Regions from separate parts of the Sphingomonas sp. NFX23 genome, predicted to be linked through region 2. Evidence: predicted binding sites of a transcription regulator. Region 2 holds the regulator's gene; each other region holds the start of a gene.
What was found. Region 2 encodes LexA, which represses DNA repair genes until DNA is damaged. Its sites were predicted from a motif close to GTTCCNCNCTTGTTCT; they were not measured.
Positions count from the first base shown of each region.

Region 1: J4O76_RS21445 (ImuA family protein) is a predicted target of LexA. The motif match lies at 1,287-1,302, and genes of this name have one in related genera.
Region 3: radA (DNA repair protein RadA) is a predicted target of LexA. The motif match lies at 804-819, and genes of this name have one in related genera.
Region 4: J4O76_RS17420 (Panacea domain-containing protein) is a predicted target of LexA. The motif match lies at 983-998, and genes of this name have one in related genera.

Region 1 is NZ_JAGEKH010000009.1:86,592-88,788, reverse strand. Features, by position in the region: gene J4O76_RS21465 (SOS response-associated peptidase) at 1-142, opposite strand, end outside; gene J4O76_RS21460 (HU family DNA-binding protein) at 197-466, opposite strand; gene J4O76_RS21455 (hypothetical protein) at 508-684, shown strand; gene J4O76_RS21450 (hypothetical protein) at 681-1,127, opposite strand; gene J4O76_RS21445 (ImuA family protein) at 1,323-2,084, shown strand; gene J4O76_RS21440 (DNA polymerase Y family protein) at 1,999-2,197, shown strand, end outside.
Region 2 is NZ_JAGEKH010000004.1:111,292-113,488, forward strand. Features, by position in the region: gene J4O76_RS11525 (ComEC/Rec2 family competence protein) at 1-430, shown strand, start outside; gene lexA (transcriptional repressor LexA) at 1,096-1,770, opposite strand; gene glp (gephyrin-like molybdotransferase Glp) at 1,839-2,197, opposite strand, start outside.
Region 3 is NZ_JAGEKH010000002.1:400,933-403,129, forward strand. Features, by position in the region: gene radA (DNA repair protein RadA) at 1-789, opposite strand, end outside; gene J4O76_RS05845 (glycosyltransferase family 4 protein) at 893-2,044, shown strand; gene J4O76_RS05850 (DUF2218 domain-containing protein) at 2,181-2,197, opposite strand, start outside.
Region 4 is NZ_JAGEKH010000006.1:221,398-223,594, forward strand. Features, by position in the region: gene J4O76_RS17410 (hypothetical protein) at 1-10, shown strand, start outside; gene J4O76_RS17415 (hypothetical protein) at 96-365, opposite strand; gene J4O76_RS17420 (Panacea domain-containing protein) at 427-945, opposite strand; gene J4O76_RS17425 (helix-turn-helix transcriptional regulator) at 1,163-1,375, opposite strand; gene J4O76_RS17430 (helix-turn-helix transcriptional regulator) at 1,372-1,614, opposite strand; gene J4O76_RS17435 (hypothetical protein) at 1,611-1,889, opposite strand; gene J4O76_RS17440 (hypothetical protein) at 1,886-2,197, opposite strand, start outside.

The sequences.
Region 1 (2,197 bases), on a different contig from region 2:
CCTTGCCGTAGAACGGGGTCTTTTTGCCGGTCGGGAAGATGTCACCGACGGGGTATTCCTCGTCCTTTTCATAAGGAGGCCGGATACCGAAGGTGACCGCGAGGTCGACCTCTTTTGCTGTCATACGATACCGGTTGCACACGAAGCCTGTCCCTCGGGTTGGCGCCGACGAGATGATCCCGTCGGCGCACGCGTCTTACAGCTTGTCTTTCAGACCCTTGGCGGCCGTGAACGCAACCTTCTTGGACGCCGCAATCGTGATCGCTTCGCCGGTGCCGGGGTTACGACCTTCGCGCTCCGGGCGGTCCTTGACGGTAAACTTGCCAAACCCTGGGATCGAGACTTCCTCGCCCTTCACGGCTGCGGCCGCGATCTGATCGAATACGGCCGTGATCGCCTTCTTCGCATCAGCTTCGTTCGAACCGGTCGCCTCAGCGACGCCCTTGGCCAGTTCACTTACGTTCATGCTATTCGTACTCCATTGGAAACACCGGCGGGACCTTAGCCATGGCGAACGACGAGACAAAGACCGTACTGGACGAGCCGATCGTTGCGGTGGTCCGCCTCATGCTGGGCAAGCTCGCGGATCATGACGTCGCCGAAGTCTACGAGGCGACCGTAGGGCGGGGGCCGATCGCCGGCCTGGCGGCCGAGGCGATGCGCGCTCGAAACATCGATCTCTAACGGCCAGCGATGCGCTCGCGCGTGACGCGAGGATCCTCGTAGAGATCGCGGATCGCGCGGAGCCGGAAGACATTCCACCAGCGCTGCCAGCGATGCTCGGCCGCATCGTGGATCATGTGGCAGCGCTGACATAACGCCTTTAGGTTTGAAGACGCGCTGTTGCCCGGATCATGATCGAGGTGCGCGCAGGCGAGGACGACATAGGTCACCCGGACCGACGCCAACACGAACCCGGCTTTCATCGAAATGCGCTTGCCCCGGTCTGACCGCCAGCACCGGACATCGGCATCCCACCAGCGTCCGTCGCCGAGATGGACCACACGGCGCAGATGTGGCCGGCCGCATCCCTCGCACTTGGCCCCGGCTCGATCGAACCGGACCGTCTGCGACAGCTGCCGCCAATCGATCGGGTAGAGCCAGCGGTTCTCGGGACGTATCGGCATGACGATTCTATGAGTCACCCACCGGGCAAACGAAAGCGAATAATTCGCCATTTGTTGCCGCTTCGTATTTTTTTCGTTCCCTCCGTGCGCTGAGGGGAAGAGCAGGTCATCAGCCCGGATCGGGACGATCAAAGCGCTTGCAATGTAGGACTTGGTAACGGAACATAAAGAGAACGAGTAGAGTCTTAGACCATGATGTCCCCCGCCCCCGAGTCCCTTGCAACCAGCCTTGCCCACCTGCGGACGATCGCCACGCCGGTCACCGACTACCGCGTGCTGCCGTTCGGCTTGGCTACGATCGACAGCAGACTTGGGGCTGGAGGCTTGCGTGCCGGCGCGCTTCACGAGGCGACGGCGCATAGCGGATCACTGGCGGATGACGCCGCAACCACGTTGTTCCTTGCCGGTATTGCGGCGCGCGAGGCCGCCAATGCCAGCGGCCCTGTTTTGTGGGCCACGTGCCGCACCGACCTCTACGCACCGGCTTTGGCTCAGGCAGGTCTCTCCTCGTCCGATGTAATCTATGCTCAACCCTATGATGACGCGGCATTGCTCGCCGTAATCGAGGACGCAGTTCGCGACGGGACGCCATCGGCGATCATCGCGGAAGCGAGCAAGGTGTCGATGGTTGCAACCCGTCGCTTGCAGCTGGTCGCGGCGGAGGCCGACATGCCGGTGCTGTTGTTGCGTCGTCGACGCGCCCGTGACCAGGATCCTTTCTCGGAACCATCCGCCGCGTGGACACGCTGGCGAATTGGCTCCGCGCCTTCGGCGCGGCTGGAGGTCGCGGGTGTAGGACGCGCGAGATGGATGGTCGAACTGGCGCGGCAACGCGGCGGGGAGGGTTTTTCCCTTATACTGGAGGGCAGCGATGAGACGGGTCGTCTCGCTGTTCCTGCCGAACTTGGCCATCGAGCGGCTGAGACGGTTGGAACGGCCCGCTACGCGGCCGCCTGAGCGGCCCGCCTTGCAACTGCCGATTGACGACGACCCGGGTGCCTGTTCGGTGCCGCGGGGCGGCGGTTGGCGGCCTGGTGCCAGGTGGGCGCGGACCAGCGCGCAGTCGCGCG
Region 2 (2,197 bases):
GGTGGACGGCGAGCCGCTCCTGCTCGCGGACCAACCCGATGCCCGGTGCAGCCGCGATCTGTGCGTCACCGATATCGCCGCGCGTGGGCAGATGTGGCGGATACTTGCGACGCGCAGCGCCTATATGGTTCCGATTGCTGAGTTCATCGCCGCCTGTCAGGGCGCCGATATTGTCGTCAGCGAACGCGGTCTGCCGAGACGGTGTGTACCGCGGTGGTTGAAACTGGATCGTCGTGTACTCCGGCGTACGGGGGGCGTCGCGCTGACCTTGGGGAGCGGGACAGTCGTGACCATCCTGAACGCAGGTGATCGTCACCCTTGGCGCGATCCGCCTCTCCTCGAACGCACCGCGCATTCGTTCAGGCCGCGCTATGACCGGTTTCACGGTACTGCGCCGGCGTTTCGTGCCAGCCGAGGCCGTCAAAAGTAGAAATGTTCACGTGAAGGCGCACAGTTGCGAAGGTGATGCGATTCGGGAGACCTTCACACCTTCATGAACGATGAGCCGACGTCGGTTTTTCCGTGGTCTGCGAAGACAAATAGACGCCAATCTAAGCACCACATCTTCGCGCCTTTGCGCCTTCGCGTGAACAAAATCATCCGTCATCACCTGCGATCGCAGTGCGAAGAATTTGTTCACGCGGAGACGCGGAGCCGCGGAGAATTTTGATACGATGGATGAATCGGGCTGGCTATTGTTCAGTCTCACTACCGAAGGCATTGGAACAGCTTCATCCCTCCCCGAACGCAACACCTCCGCGTCTCCGCGCGAACCAATTCTTCGGCTGCGCGGGGGGCAGATGGCGATATGTTCGCGCAAAGGCGCGGAGGCACAGATATTTAGGGTTCGAGTCGAGGTCGCGCTTATGCATCGAAGCGGGACAGAGTCTTCCGGACGCTTGGCGGTCTTTGCTTGGGCATATCGAAGAACTGTCTCGGACAACTCCGAGTACATCGCTTAATTTGCCGATCAGACCGGTCGCTGTCGCTAGCGGGAGAGAGCGACTTGGCTCACCAGCTTGAGCGGGCACTTTTCCTAAGCAGCTAAAACAGAGACCGGCCTGCGCGATGATAACGCAGGTCGGTCTCCGCGACTCAGTCGTAGCGGCGGAGGATGCCGGAGAGTTTGCCTTGGACGCGGACCTGGGCGGGGGCGTAGCGTTGGGGGTCGTAGGCTCGGTTTGCCGGGTCTAAGCGGACCATGGCGCCTTCGCGGCGGAAGTATTTGAGGGTGGCTTCGCTGTCTTCGATCAGCGCAACGACGATCTCGCCGTCTCTCGCCGTTTCGGTGCGGCGGATCAGGGCGTAGTCGCCGTCGAGGATGCCCGCTTCGACCATCGAGTCGCCCGAGACTTCGAGAGCGTAGTGTTCGCCGGTGCCGAGCAGCGCGGCGGGGACGGCTAGCATGGTGCTGCCTTCGAACGCCTCGATCGGGACGCCGGCAGCGATGCGGCCGTGGAGGGGAATCTCGATGACGTCGTTGGCCGGTTGCGGGGTCGCGGCGGCGGGAGCTGCCTTGACGTTCGATGCCTTTGACGGCGCCTTTTTCTCCGCACGTTCGGGCATGCGCAACACTTCGAGCGCGCGCGCGCGGTTCGGCAGGCGGCGGATGAAGTTGCGCTCCTCGAGCGCGCTGATCAGACGATGGACGCCCGACTTCGATTTGAGGTCGAGCGCGTCCTTCATCTCCTCGAACGACGGCGAGACGCCGGTTTCGTTGAGGCGATCGTTGATGAAGCAGACGAGTTCGTGCTGCTTGCGCGTGAGCATGGCGGTTCTCCGTCCGGAACAGACTGGGAACTTCTATGGAACATAACTAACGCCGTCAAGCGTCCGTATCACGCGATTACGAGGATTTCGGCCGATTCGCCGGTCCTCGCGACGGGAGCGTTGCCGGGGCGGACGATGAGGCAGGTCGAGCGGGCGAGTGTCAGCAGCATCGAACTGTCCTGTATCGTCGAGGCATAGGCTTTCCCGTCGCGCAGTTCGGCGCGGAGATAGTCGGTGCGGGCGTTGTTGGCGGGCAGGTCTTCGCCGAGCAGCGCGTGGGTCGACTGGGGGAGCGGGTCTCTAGCGCCGGCCATGTGCGCGACGACGGGTTTGACGAACAACGTCGCGGTGACGAACGCGGAGACCGGATTGCCGGGGAGGCCGAGTACCATCATCTCGCCGATCCGGCCGGCCATCATCGGCTTGC
Region 3 (2,197 bases), on a different contig from region 2:
GATCTCGTCGGTGCCGCCGAAGCGGTTCTTGATCGCGCGGAGGATGCGGTATTGGTGGCTGCGCTCGCCCTCGAACGACAGCACCGTGTCGACCATATGCTCGAGCACGCGGGGGCCGGCGATCGAGCCGTCCTTGGTGACGTGGCCGACCAGAACAACGGCCGTACCGCGCTCCTTGGCAAACCGGATCAGTTCCTGTGCCGAGGCGCGCACCTGGCTGACCGTGCCGGGCGCACCCTCGATCAAGTCGGAGTGCATCGTCTGGATCGAATCGATCACCAGCATCGCGGGCGGCTTGGTCTGCAACGTCGTCAGGATGTCGCGTGTCGAGGTCGCCGCCGCCAACTGAACCGGCGCGTTGCCCAAGCCCAGCCGCCGCGCGCGCAAGCGCACCTGGTCCGCCGCTTCCTCGCCTGAGACATACGCGACCGACTGCCCCGCCAGCGCCATCTTCGCCGCCGCCTGCAACAACAGAGTCGACTTGCCGATACCCGGATCACCGCCGATCAGCGTTGCCGACCCCTCGACGAACCCGCCCCCCAGCGCACGATCGAGTTCAGCGATACCGGTCGCCATCCGGTCCGGCAGCTTGATCTCCGCATCGAGCCCGACAAGCTGGATCGCGCGGCCGCCGGTCTGGAGATTATGCTTGGAATGGAACGGCGTGGCGGCGGTGTTCGCCTCCTCGACCATCGTATTCCACTCGCTGCAGTCGGCGCATTGCCCCGCCCAGCGGTGCGATACCGATCCGCAGGCCTGACATACGTAACGCTTCTGGGGTTTCGCCATACCGCCGATGTACGAGAACGATACGGGAACATCAATGGCTGGCGGCCGGCCTATGTTGCGGATTTAGTGGCGCTTGGCGGCGCACGGCGTTATCCGCGCGACGATGCACGCCACCGACCTGCGCATCGCCCTGTTCAGCGGCAACTATAATTACGTACGCGATGGCGCAAACCAGGCGCTGAATCTGCTCGTCGGCCATCTGCTGTCGAAGGGAGTGACGGTGCGTGTCTATTCGCCGACGAACGCCAGGCCGGCCTTCCCGCCGACCGGCGATCTGGTCGCGGTGCCCTCGCTGCCGCTGCCGGCCGGGCGTGGCGAATACAAGATGGCGCGCGGGCTGCCCGCTGCGATCCGCCGCGACCTCGATGCGTTCGCACCGAACATCGTCCATGTGTCGGCGCCCGATTTCCTGGGGCATCGCGCGATCAGCTATGGCCGCCGCAACGGCATCGCGACGGTCGCCTCGCTGCACACGCGGTTCGAGACGTATTTCCGCTATTACAGGATGGCGTTCTTCGAGCCGATCATGGTGAATATCCTGACACGCTTCTACAACCGGGTCGACGAAGTGCTGGTGCCGGGGCGCGGCATGGCGGAGATCGTCCGCGACTGGGGCGTGACGACGCCGACCGCAATCTGGTCGCGCGGGGTGAACCACGATCGCTTCACGCCGACGCGCCGCGATCTCGAATGGCGGCGCGCGCGCGGAATTGCCGACGGCGAGGTTGCGGTCGGGTTTCTTGGGCGACTGGTGAAGGAAAAGGGGCTCGACGTCTTCGCCGACGTGATCCGCGAGCTGGAGCAGCGCGGCGTGCCCCACAAGGTGCTGGTAATCGGCAAGGGGCCGGCGCGCGAATGGTTTGCGAGCCGGGTGCCGGGTGCTGTGTTCGCAGGGTTCCAGTCGGGCGACGATCTTGGCCGCGCGGTCGCATCGATGGACGTGTTCTTCAATCCGAGCGTGACCGAGACGTTCGGCAACGTGACGCTCGAGGCCATGGCGGCGGGCGTTCCCGTCGTGGCCGCCCGCGCGTCGGGCGCGGTCGGGCTGGTCGATGACGGCGTCACGGGGTTTCTGGTGCCGCCGACGGATATTGCCGGGTACGCGGATGCGATCGGGCGGATCGTATCGGAACCGGGCCTGCGCGAGACCATGGGCTGGGCCGGGCACGACAAGGCCGCCGGGTATCTTTGGGATACGATCAACCAGACGGTGCTGGACACGTATCTCGAGGTGATGGCGCGGCGGGGTAAGTGATGCCCTGACCTGCCCCCTCCTTGGAAGGGAGGGTTGGGGGTGGGTCGGCTTCCGCATGTTCAGGCGTAGATGGCTCGAACCGGCCTACCCACCCCCGGCCCCTCCCTTTCAGGGAGGGGGGCAGGTTGCGCTATGCTCAGGGCGCCGTGACCC
Region 4 (2,197 bases), on a different contig from region 2:
GCACGCTTAGTGAGGCAGGGAAACATAGAAGATATTAAGACTTGCGTTAAATCAGTAAGCAGTGCGGCTTGGCACTGTTCCGTTTCGCAGCCCAATCAATCATCTTTCCCAAGGTTTGATTCGTTGCCACCCTTTCCAAGAGCAACACCCGAAACGAACAGAAATGAACTGCCCAGCCAACGAAAAGCCTCTTTGGCCCAATCGCCTCCATGACCAAACATAAGGACGCCTACAATCGTCCCGAAAAGTAAGAGAGCTAAAACCAAAGCAGCAGCATGTGTACGATCGCTGGTCCCATACTTAAATATTCCCAGGTTGATATGCAAAACCCGGTTCTGGGCTTCGCCGCCAGTAAAGTCGTTCATCCCTTTCCTCGTATCCGAATCGGGGGTCATCGACGTATTACGTGGTGGCGGTATCGCCATATTAATTCACCAACTTTGTCTGAAAGACCTGACGTATTAAATCGTTAGGTATTACAGGCTTTGTGTCGGTGCCGATCGTATCCTTGATTATAGTCCATGGCTCGCCAGGTGCATGCGTCGAGTTAGATAGCTGAACGCCATTATATACCTTAAGCGTATCCCATACAGAACGGATAAAGTCCTTCAACTCGGGCCTTACACCAGTTGGGGCGCTTACGGATGGCCCGCCCGGCCCCCATGAAAACTCGGTGATTGGCGAACTTACACGCGAGCGCCCGTAGTCCTTTGTCTGAACATAAACGTCTCGCACAACCGGGCCCCATGGCCACGCTTCGAAATCGTTTTCGAAAAGCGGGCCTCTATCATAGGCTAGATTCCACGCATGAGCGTAGAAGAGAAGCTTCTGGAGCTTCATCTGATCTACGACAGGAAACTGCGGTTCTTGTGCCGCAAGGCTCAAAAATTCATTCGCCACCGACGCAACAGTCGAAGTAGGCGGCAGCGGGGGAAAGCTCGCCATAACACGCCCTCGAATCAAGAGGGAACGGCATCACGCCGTTCCCAACATGTTCTCATATAGCAGGATATTAGTTCTTGACAAGGCTCTGCACTCAGTGAGCCGGTTATGCTCCCTGCCAGTACCCGGCCCGCTTACGCTATACCGGCGATACGGTCGCGGAGCGTACGATCGTCACGGCCTACGATCTGATTGAAGCGCCGCGATCATACCTAGACATTCAAGCCGCTCTTTCCTCTGGTAGCCACGCGACAGGATCCGCAACCCATCGGTTCAGATCGCTCTCGTACCATGCAACGGCGTTGACGCTGAGTTGCCTCTTCATCGGAAACTCGCCGCGCTCCATCTTCCGATAGATCGTCGCCGTCGACAGCCCGGTGCGACGGCGAACCTCTGGCAGGCGTACGAAGCTGTCGTGGCTGCGATCGGTCATGCTCCTGTTTCCTTATCACCGGCGGCTTTTACGCCATCTATCCATTCGGCTATTTCCATTTCGCTCCAACGAGACGAAGCGCCACCCGGCTTGTAAGGAGCCGGAAATTGGCCATTGCGGATCATTTTGTAGATTTTCGATCGGCTGAAACCGACGACCCTCGAAACATCCCGAAGCCGTAAAAGGCGGTCAATCGCAGCTGCGGTATGGACCGGGCGATCCTTGCTTCGGTCAGTCATTCCGCGTTGTCCTTCTTCGAGGAATTGTGATGGACGGCGGCGGCCAGTGCCGCCTGCGCGTCGTCCTTCGATTGATGACCGCCATCCACGGTGCCGTTGCGCCACCCATGCCAGTACGAGCGCGATCGATTGCCGCCCGGTTCGAGTTCGCCAGCGCGACCGTCGCGATAGCCTTCAAGCATCTCGTCACTGTCCAGGGTGTCGAGTTCAGCTATCGTCGTAACGGGGGCGCCGTGAACGGAATGCGCGGCGGCGCCGGGAAGGGTGGCGTTCACGTACGGTCTCCAAGTTCGAGCTGATCGATCTGTGCGGTTGTGGTTTCGTCTTCGAGCATGTCGCCCAAGGTGCGGCTGCCATCGGCGAACAGCTTCTGATCGAGCGACCGAGGGCCGTAAGCGGACTGCCACTGCGCTATCCCCTTGGCGACGAAGCTGCGCACCGCCGCCTTGATCTGCTCAACCTCGATGCGGCCTTCTATGACAGCGAGGAAGATTTCGCCGACCACGTCGTCGCGGAGCATGGCGTCGATCCGCTGCGGTACCGCTGCCTCGATCATACCCATGATGTCCTGGCGCTGGAGCGC